DNA from 2 places in the Alteromonas sp. HB246098 genome. Region 2 is predicted to be linked to the other one. Evidence: predicted binding sites of a transcription regulator. Region 2 holds the regulator's gene; the other holds the start of a gene.
The links. Region 2 encodes sigma-54, which starts transcription at its own class of promoters, with help from an activator protein. Its sites were predicted from a motif close to GTTGGCACGNNNNTNGNNT; they were not measured.
Positions count from the first base shown of each region.

Region 1: ACYTPF_RS07085 (PEP-CTERM sorting domain-containing protein) is a predicted target of sigma-54. The motif match lies at 2,901-2,919, and genes of this name have one in related genera.

Region 1 covers NZ_JBTZUG010000002.1:275,918-280,318, forward strand. The annotation lists gene prsT (XrtA/PEP-CTERM system TPR-repeat protein PrsT) at 1-1,786, opposite strand, end outside; gene ACYTPF_RS07085 (PEP-CTERM sorting domain-containing protein) at 1,958-2,851, opposite strand; gene ACYTPF_RS07090 (PEP-CTERM/exosortase system-associated acyltransferase) at 2,998-3,843, opposite strand; gene ACYTPF_RS07095 (S1 family peptidase) at 4,044-4,401, shown strand, end outside.
Region 2 covers NZ_JBTZUG010000007.1:237,663-242,063, reverse strand. The annotation lists gene lptC (LPS export ABC transporter periplasmic protein LptC) at 1-97, shown strand, start outside; gene lptA (lipopolysaccharide transport periplasmic protein LptA) at 66-611, shown strand; gene lptB (LPS export ABC transporter ATP-binding protein) at 614-1,339, shown strand; gene ACYTPF_RS15595 (RNA polymerase factor sigma-54) at 1,413-2,894, shown strand; gene hpf (ribosome hibernation promoting factor) at 2,925-3,212, shown strand; gene ptsN (PTS IIA-like nitrogen regulatory protein PtsN) at 3,226-3,669, shown strand; gene rapZ (RNase adapter RapZ) at 3,753-4,401, shown strand, end outside.

The DNA of each region.
Region 1 (4,401 bases), on a different contig from region 2:
ATTTTGGTACGTTTTCAAGTGGTATCTCACTTTTTCTAAGAAAGTCGACGGTTAACTTATACTGTTCATCAAGAAGTAGTGCGGCTGCATAGAGTAGCGCGTATTGGGGCTCTTCTGATTGTGATTGGGCAGCCTCTAACTGGGAAATTGACGGTGAAAGGTCGCCAATACGCTGATGTACTTGAAATGAACGCATCAATAACCTTGTGCTGAGTGGATATACTTCGAGTGCATCATCAAGCTTTGATGCAGCGTTTTCAAAGTTTTTCTCTCTTATTGACTGCTCAATAAAAAAAAGCATCGCATCAAAGTTTTCGGGCTTTAGTTCTCTGAGTTGCGAATAAGTCTCTAGAGCAGCATTCATATCACCTGCGGAGCGCTGTACAAAACCTTTTGCGGTTAACCGGCCTATAATATTTTGTTTACCTGCAAAACGTGTTTCAATTAATTCATAGGCTTTTTCATAGGCATTATTTTCAATATAAGCAATCAATAAAAGGTAGATGCTATTTATATCGTCAGACGAGTTATCTAGATTTCTTTCTAATTCGGGTATGCCGCTTTCTCCAGTGAAAAGTTTTAACAACCCAATATTACGGAGCATTTCACCATCTTCTATTTTGGAAGCGTCTATTTTATCTACTAGTCGTTTTACTTCGCTTAATTCATTTTTTTGAACTAATAGCCTCGATGTTTCTACAATGTAGAGTAAATCTTCTTGGCCAAGCTCAGGTATACTATTAATAGTGTTGATACCGTCCTGTGTATACCCCAGTCTTAATTGAATGCTTGTATAGAGCCTCTTCGCATAATGGTCTTTAGGTAAAGAATCAACAATTGTCGAAAGGTTCTGATAAGCTTGCTCATAGTTTTCAAGTTGATAGTGCGCAACTGCCGCCAAAAGTCTTGTTACTTGATTAGAACGCCCATTTTTAATTGCTTTGTCCAGATAAAGTGTTGCACCTTTGAAATCCTTTTGAGAAATCAAAATAGTGCCATTTAACTGATTGAAATAGGGTTGTTCAGGGCTCAACTGCAATAGTTGTTTAACGTAAAGCTCGGCGTCTTTAAATTTTCCTGCATTTACAAGTGCAGTGGCAAGTTGTGTTTTTATTTTATAATCGGCTGGTCTTAAGTCTAACCATTGCTTTGCAGTACTTACCGCTTCAGGCCAGTCATTTGCAAAGGTTTCGAGCGTGAACTTTAATTGAAGCGCTATGGGAGACCGATTTACAGCTTCATTTATCTTATTTAATTCTTTTAAAGCAGGTTGAGCGTCGTCATTAATAGTTAACAAATAGGCCCTAGCAATCGAGGCAATATCAACGTTGGAAGATGAAGTTATTTCACGGAAAACAATATTCGCTTTAGAGGGACTGCTGGTACGATACAAGGCAATAGCTTTATATAGTTTCAATGTATCTTTTATATCGCTCTCAGTTGAAGCCTCTAAGTCTCGAATACTTTCATACTCTTCAAGCCACAAATATGCTTCTGCCAGCGCGACTTTTCCCTCGTCGCTTAGCTTACTTTCTGCGCGTTCAAACTCCTTTTGTGCAGCTAGGTAGTGACCCTGATAGAGATACGTGAACCCGAGCATTTCTCTAGCTTCCAATAGCCCAGGATTATTTTTGATGACGTTTTTGAGCGTTACCGATGCTTCCTGAAATTGCCCTTTATCTAGCAGGTCTGTCGCATCAGCCATTAATTTCTCTGGCGAGTTATTTGTACATGCGGCTAATACACAAAACAATGATACAACAGTGAACTTAGAATAATATTTCACATTAGCTTCCTTATTGCTTAACTTTGCTAAGGTAACGTATTCCAGAGAATTTACAAGTTGTTCGAAGGCATTTTATAACGACAATTATCTATGCTTGTTGAATCTAGAACATAAAAAAAGCTGCCAATGTTGGGCAGCTTTTTGTAACACAAAATGTGTCTAGGACAGTAATTACTTTTTATTACGTCTAGAGAAACCGAACATACCAATTAAACCAAGACCAAGAACGGCAACTGTTGAAGGCTCAGGCACTTGGAATTTAACAGCAATTGAGTGATCATCGCTTACAAGCACTGTTGTACCGTCAGAGTCGATTGGGTTTGCTATATTATTTGCAAGATCGCCTACAGTCACTGTTTGCGAAGCATATACTAATATGTCAGTGAGTGTTGCATTGATGTACTCTTGGAAAGAGACAAACTGACCAGCAGAGTCTTTAAAATAAAACACTTCTTGGCCAGCTGGAGTCAAACTCACTTCAGTAATTAATGATTCAATTATCTGTTCACCAGGATTGATAGAACTAGCTAAAAAATCACTTTCAACTAACAGTTCCTCATTTCCAAGGATAGTAACGTTTTCCGGTGAGCCGAACTCATAGCTGTACTGGTACGAGTAGATGTCTAGTACACCACCAGTATACGTAACAGTGTCGCCGTCTGCATTAAGAAACCCGTCCAGTTCAAAGTCAAACGTAAGGGCTGTGGTTATAATCGTCGGGTAAGCACTTCCGTCTTGACCTATGTTGTTTGGACTAGGGTCATAAGTGAAAGTATTAGTGAAGTTACCTTCATCGTTAAGTACTAGTGATTCTAAGTTATCAAACCCAGCGTTTGAGCCGTTAAATGTATAACCGATAAGGCCTAAACCACCGCGGGATACAAGTGCACCAGTCGCCGTATTAACTTCTGTTACTGAATCGTATGCCAGTTCTAAAGTGTCAATTGAACCGCGCGGATTTACAATTGAGTCATCAGTAAGATCTAAAAAAAATGGTGTTGCAGCTGCTTGTCCACTAAGCGCTAAACCTGCAGCTGTCGCCGTTGCTAAAAGTAACTTTTTCATCTCTGCTCTCCGTTATGTATGCAGCGAAACAAATTCGTCGAGTTAGATAAAGCACTTTGTGTGCCATTATTTATGTTGTTGATTATAATGGTTTTATTTTTCGGTTGCTTTTGCGTTGTAAACAAAGCTGACATAAAGGATTAACGTCACCTTAAATGACTTTTAAGAAGTACGGATTGTTGAGTCTTGAGAGTGTGTTTGATATGCCTATACATTATAGTGAAACCTTTCGGAAGATTCTTATGCAGCATTTCAGGTGTAATGTGATAAGCCGCTCTTTTCCCGTGGTAATCTACGATAGGGCCAATCTGTTCAAACCGAATACCTATGAACCTCATAGACCGAGCAAGTCTTGGCTCCATCATAACATAAGCGTGTTTCACGTCAGAGTTTATGGATACCGCAGCGGCAGCAAGATATAATCCGATAGCGATAAATGGAAAGCAGCGTAATTCAGTTTCAGAGTAACTTATAGGGTTTATTGCACCTATTGCGGCACCATCGAACTTATCCATGCTTCTTCTACGAAATTCGTTTGGCACAGCTAAACGTGAAATTTCGCATATCTCTTGCCGAGGAAAATTGCTCGGACGCAAATTACTATCTGCAATAGAACTACTACAAAATTTCTCAATAGGAAGAAGTTGATCGTCTTTTTTCGGCCTGACCACCCGTACAGTACCTGCAAACCGCTCGGTTTGAATATGTTCAATTAAACAGCAAACTGAATAGTCATCGAACTCATCTCTTTCGATTTGCAATTCGTTAGGGGGCTCGAATCCTTCTTCATTACAATAAACTTGATAGCGCATTTTATAAGATTCATTTTTAAGCGCTGCGGTATCTGCTATTTTTGTTTCAAGATAAGAAGAAAAATGATGAGAAATTTCCTTAACTTCTTGTAGTTTTTGATATCCTTTAAGTGCTTTAGTAACCCGACTATTGGCACCAAAAATGTTTTGTACCTTTTGAACCAACTTTCCTTTTTGCATAACGCTTTCTACCTGTCTCAGAGACTACGGGCATTGTTGCTTACTTGGCAATAATGTTTTTATGTTTTGTTTGGCTATAAGTAAGTATAGTTTGTAAAAATACGTTCATGAACGTATTATTTTTTTATCATACTGGTAGCGCTTTATAGTTAACCTAATTCTCTTGCTTACAACTATTCTTTTTAACAATATACGTCTATATGTTTACAGAAAATAGCTTTAAAACAACAAGTTTTGTTACCTTGCTTCTATCTTTATTCTTTTTCGCGACACCAGCGGTAGCAGAAGATCTCGTAACACTGACTAAACGAGCTACAAAATCTACTGTTGCTATTGCGCTTTATAGTCCTATAAAAAGCAAGGCTCCTTCCATAAAGGGAACCGGGTTTGTAATACACAATGGAAACTATGTTATTACAAACTACCACGTTGTGGGACAAGAATTGGATCCTACAATAGTTGAATATTATGTAGCGATGCTCCCATCTTCGGATGGGTTCTCTTTTCAAAAAATTGAGCTGTTAGAAATTGATATTGAGCATGACTTAGCGCTTTTCG
Region 2 (4,401 bases):
ATACCTTATTTTAAGCAATGGGTTTAACGCGAATTTACGCACACAAGAATACGAGCTTTTAGATCATGTACAAACGACTTATTCCCCTAGCAACTAGCCTTCTACTTGCCATCGCTAGCGGTGCGGTAACAGCCAGTGAAGAAGATTTTTCACAACCCATTAAGATAGGGTCAAACACCCAGTTTATTGATGGTAAAAACAAAACAGCTCTGTACAAGGAAGATGTACTTATTACCCAAGGTTCACTCCTAATCGAAGCTGATGAAGTAGAAGTAATAGCTACAGATGGCAGCGGCCGTGAAATATTTATCGCTCGTGGCAACCCTGCAAGCTATTCTCAATCACTAGAAGACGGTACACCGGTATCAGCGAAAGCTAATGAAATTCGCTATGAAGTAATTAATCGCACTATTTCTCTGGCGGGTAATGCTGAGCTACAGCAAGATACCAGTAAAGTGCAAGGTGATAAGATTACGTTCGATATGATTACTGAACAATTGCTTGCAACGGGTGGCGCCGGTGAAGATGGTGAAGGTCGTGTAACCACAGTGTTTACCCCTGACACCATTCGTAAAACATCGTCTAAGAAAGACAACGAGGACAATGAATAGCAATGGCAACTTTGAGCGCTAAAAACCTTGCTAAATCGTATAAATCGCGACAGGTTGTTCGCGACGTAAGCCTTTCAGTGTCTACCGGTCAAATTGTTGGTCTTCTCGGCCCTAATGGAGCTGGTAAGACCACTACTTTTTACATGATTGTAGGTTTGGTCAACTTAGACAAAGGCAAGATCGAAATTGATGATAATGAGCTTACTCACCAGCCAATGCATGAGCGCGCACGCCGCGGTATAGGCTACCTCCCGCAAGAGGCATCAATATTTAGAAAGCTTACGGTACATGAAAATATCATGGCCATTTTGCAAACCCGTAAAGATTTAAATTCACAACAGCAAGAAGAAGAAGCAGATGCCCTACTTGATGAATTTAATATCAACCATATACGTAATAGTACGGGGATGAGTTTGTCAGGGGGAGAACGGCGTCGCGTAGAGATTGCACGAGCTCTGGCAGCAAAACCACAGTTTATTTTGTTAGACGAACCATTTGCCGGTGTTGATCCAATATCAGTTAATGATATAAAGAAGATAATACAGCATCTGCGAGATAGGGGTATTGGTATCCTTATCACGGACCATAACGTACGCGAAACATTGGATGTTTGTGAAAAAGCGTACATTGTGAGTCATGGCGAGCTTATTGCGCAAGGAACTGCGGAACAGGTTTTAAGTAATCAAAAAGTAAGGGACGTATACCTAGGCGAACAATTCAGGCTATAGTTAGTGTAACCGAATTGTCATTTTTCAGTTTCGCTCTGGTATATTTAATTTAGAGCATTTAAATAAGACGTAGATGAAACCATCTTTACAGCTAAAATTTAGCCAACAACTTACCATGACACCTCAGCTGCAGCAGGCCATTAAGCTGCTGCAGCTTTCTACGCTTGATCTTCAGCAAGAGATTCAAGAAGCGCTCGACTCTAATCCGCTTTTAGAAGTGGAAGAAGGTAGCGACGAGCCACAAGTAGAAAAGAACAATGTCGATAGTGACGATAGCGCTGCTGAAGCGACAGCTTCTGCATCAAGCGACACGCTAGAAGCAGGAGATGCACTGGAGAAGAATGACCTTCCCGATGAGCTACCTATCGACAGCACTTGGGATGAGTATTATTCCGCTTCTTCTGCGCCAGCACCTGGTCCATCTAATGATGATGAACAAATCTTTCAAGGTGAGACCACTGAAGACATACAAGAGCACTTGCTTTGGCAAATGCGCCTCACTCATTTTTCGGATACTGACCGCGCCATTGCTACTGCAATCATCGATTCGATTGACGAATCAGGTTATTTGACCGTTACTCTTGACGATATCTTAGAAGCGGTCAACGATGATGATCTTGAAGAGCCTATCGAAATGGACGAAATAGAATGTGTACTTAAGCGTATTCAAATGTTCGACCCCATTGGTTCAGGTTCTCGTACCCCTCAAGAATGTCTTATGGTGCAATTGCGCCAGTTTTCAGAAGACACACCGTGGCTTGCTGAAGCGAAGCAGCTTATTGAGGAATATTCAGATTTACTGAGCAGTAAAGACTACCGCACCCTAATGCGTAAGAGCCGATTAAAAGAAGATCAGCTGCGCGAAGCAATGCGTTTACTTCAAACCTTGAATCCACGTCCAGGTAGTGCTTTAGTTACTAAAGAGCCTGAGTACGTTATTCCTGATGTCTCGGTAACCAAGAAAAATGGCCGTTGGGTGGTTGAGCTGAACCCCGACAGTCTGCCGAAATTAAGCGTAAATCAACAGTACGCAGCAATGAGTCGCCGTGCTAAGAACAGTAGCGATTCACAATTCATCCGCTCACACATGCAAGAGGCCAAGTGGTTCATAAAGAGCCTTGAATCTCGTAACGATACCTTAATGAAGGTCGCAAATTGTATTGTGCAGCAGCAAATGGGCTTTTTTGAGCACGGCCCGGAAATGATGAAACCAATGGTACTAAATGATGTCGCAGAAATGGTAGATATGCACGAATCGACTATTTCCCGTGTGACAACGCAAAAGTATATGCATACGCCTCGTGGTATCTTTGAATTGAAGTATTTCTTCTCAAGCCACGTAGCAACTGAGTCAGGTGGTGAATGTTCATCTACAGCGATTCGTGCATTGATCAAGAAGTTAGTGGCTGCGGAAAATCCTAGCAAGCCGCTAAGTGATAGCAAGATTGCTTCGTTGTTGGCAGAGCAAGGCATAAAAGTCGCTCGGCGAACAATAGCAAAATATCGGGAATCGTTATCGATCCCACCGTCGAACCAACGCAAAAGCCTTATTTAACTAGGCTTAAATATATAAGGAAGACGAAATATGCAAATCAACCTCACTGGTCATCATGTCGAAATCACCGACTCTTTGCGTAATTATGTCGATACGAAGTTCAGCAAACTTGAACGTCACTTTGATCACATTTCTAATGTGCATGTCATCCTGAACGTTGAAAAATTAAATCAAAAAGCCGAAGCGACTGTTCATTTAAGTGGCGCTGAAGTATTCGCATCCTCAGAAAATACCGACATGTATGCGGCGATTGACAGCATGGTTGATAAACTCGACCGGCAGGTAATCAAGCATAAGGAAAAACTGAAAAAACATTAGTAGTTAATTAAGCATGGATATACAAGCCATCGTAAGTCTGGACCGCACCGAGTGTGCGGTTCAGTGTAATAGTAAAAAGCGAATTCTTGAGATCATCGCTGATATCGCTGCCAAGCAAAATGATAACATCGACCAGGCAACGGTTTTAAATAGCTTAATGGCTCGAGAACGTATGGGTAGCACGGGTATTGGCAACGGCATAGCACTGCCTCACGGTCGCCTGGCTGGCCTTGAGAAGGTAATAGCAATTGTTGTAACAAGCACACCAGCTATCAACTTTGATGCCCTAGATGAAAAGCCCGTAGACATATTTTTTGCGCTACTCGTTCCCGAAGAGCAAACCGAAGGACACCTTCAAACACTGGCTACCGTAGCAGGTAAGCTCAGTGACAAAGAAACAATTAAAACAATACGCCGTGCAACAACCAGCGACGAGATTATTTCTGCATTAAGTTAAGCCATAAGAGCCTATACATTATAGATAGGCGCTTTATTCAACAACGCGTATGTGATGAAACCAGAATATAAGGGAGAGTTTAGGTGAAGCTGATCATAATCAGTGGTCGTTCAGGGTCTGGTAAGTCTGTCGCACTTCGCGCTTTGGAAGACTTAGGTTATTACTGTGTTGATAATATCCCAGTAAATTTGCTTCCCACCCTCACCCATACTGTTGTTGATGAATACGACCAAGTTGCAGTAAGTATCGACGTAAGGAATCTTCCCAAAAATCCAGATGACTTGGTAGAGATTCTAGATTATCTGCCTTCTTCTTGGTCGATGACTATAGTGTACATTGACGCAAGCGATGACGTACTGGTCAAGCGGTTTAGCGAAACTCGCCGTCTTCATCCTTTAGCTAAACTAAATAAGTCTCTATCGGAGGCTATTAGAGCAGAATCTGCGCTCCTTGCTCCAATTACTGAACGCGCTGATTTATACCTTGATACAGATAAGCTAACGATACACCAACTCGCCGAACTTATTCGGGAACGTATTTTAGGGAAGAAAAGTTCACGCCTTGTACTGGTGTTCGAATCGTTTGGCTTTAAACACGGCATTCCTAAAGACGCAGATTATGTTTTTGATGCGCGCTTCCTTCCCAACCCTCATTGGGAACCTGACCTTAGACACCTTACTGGGTTAGATTCCCCCGTGGAGGTATTTTTAGGCTCACAACCTGTAGTAACCA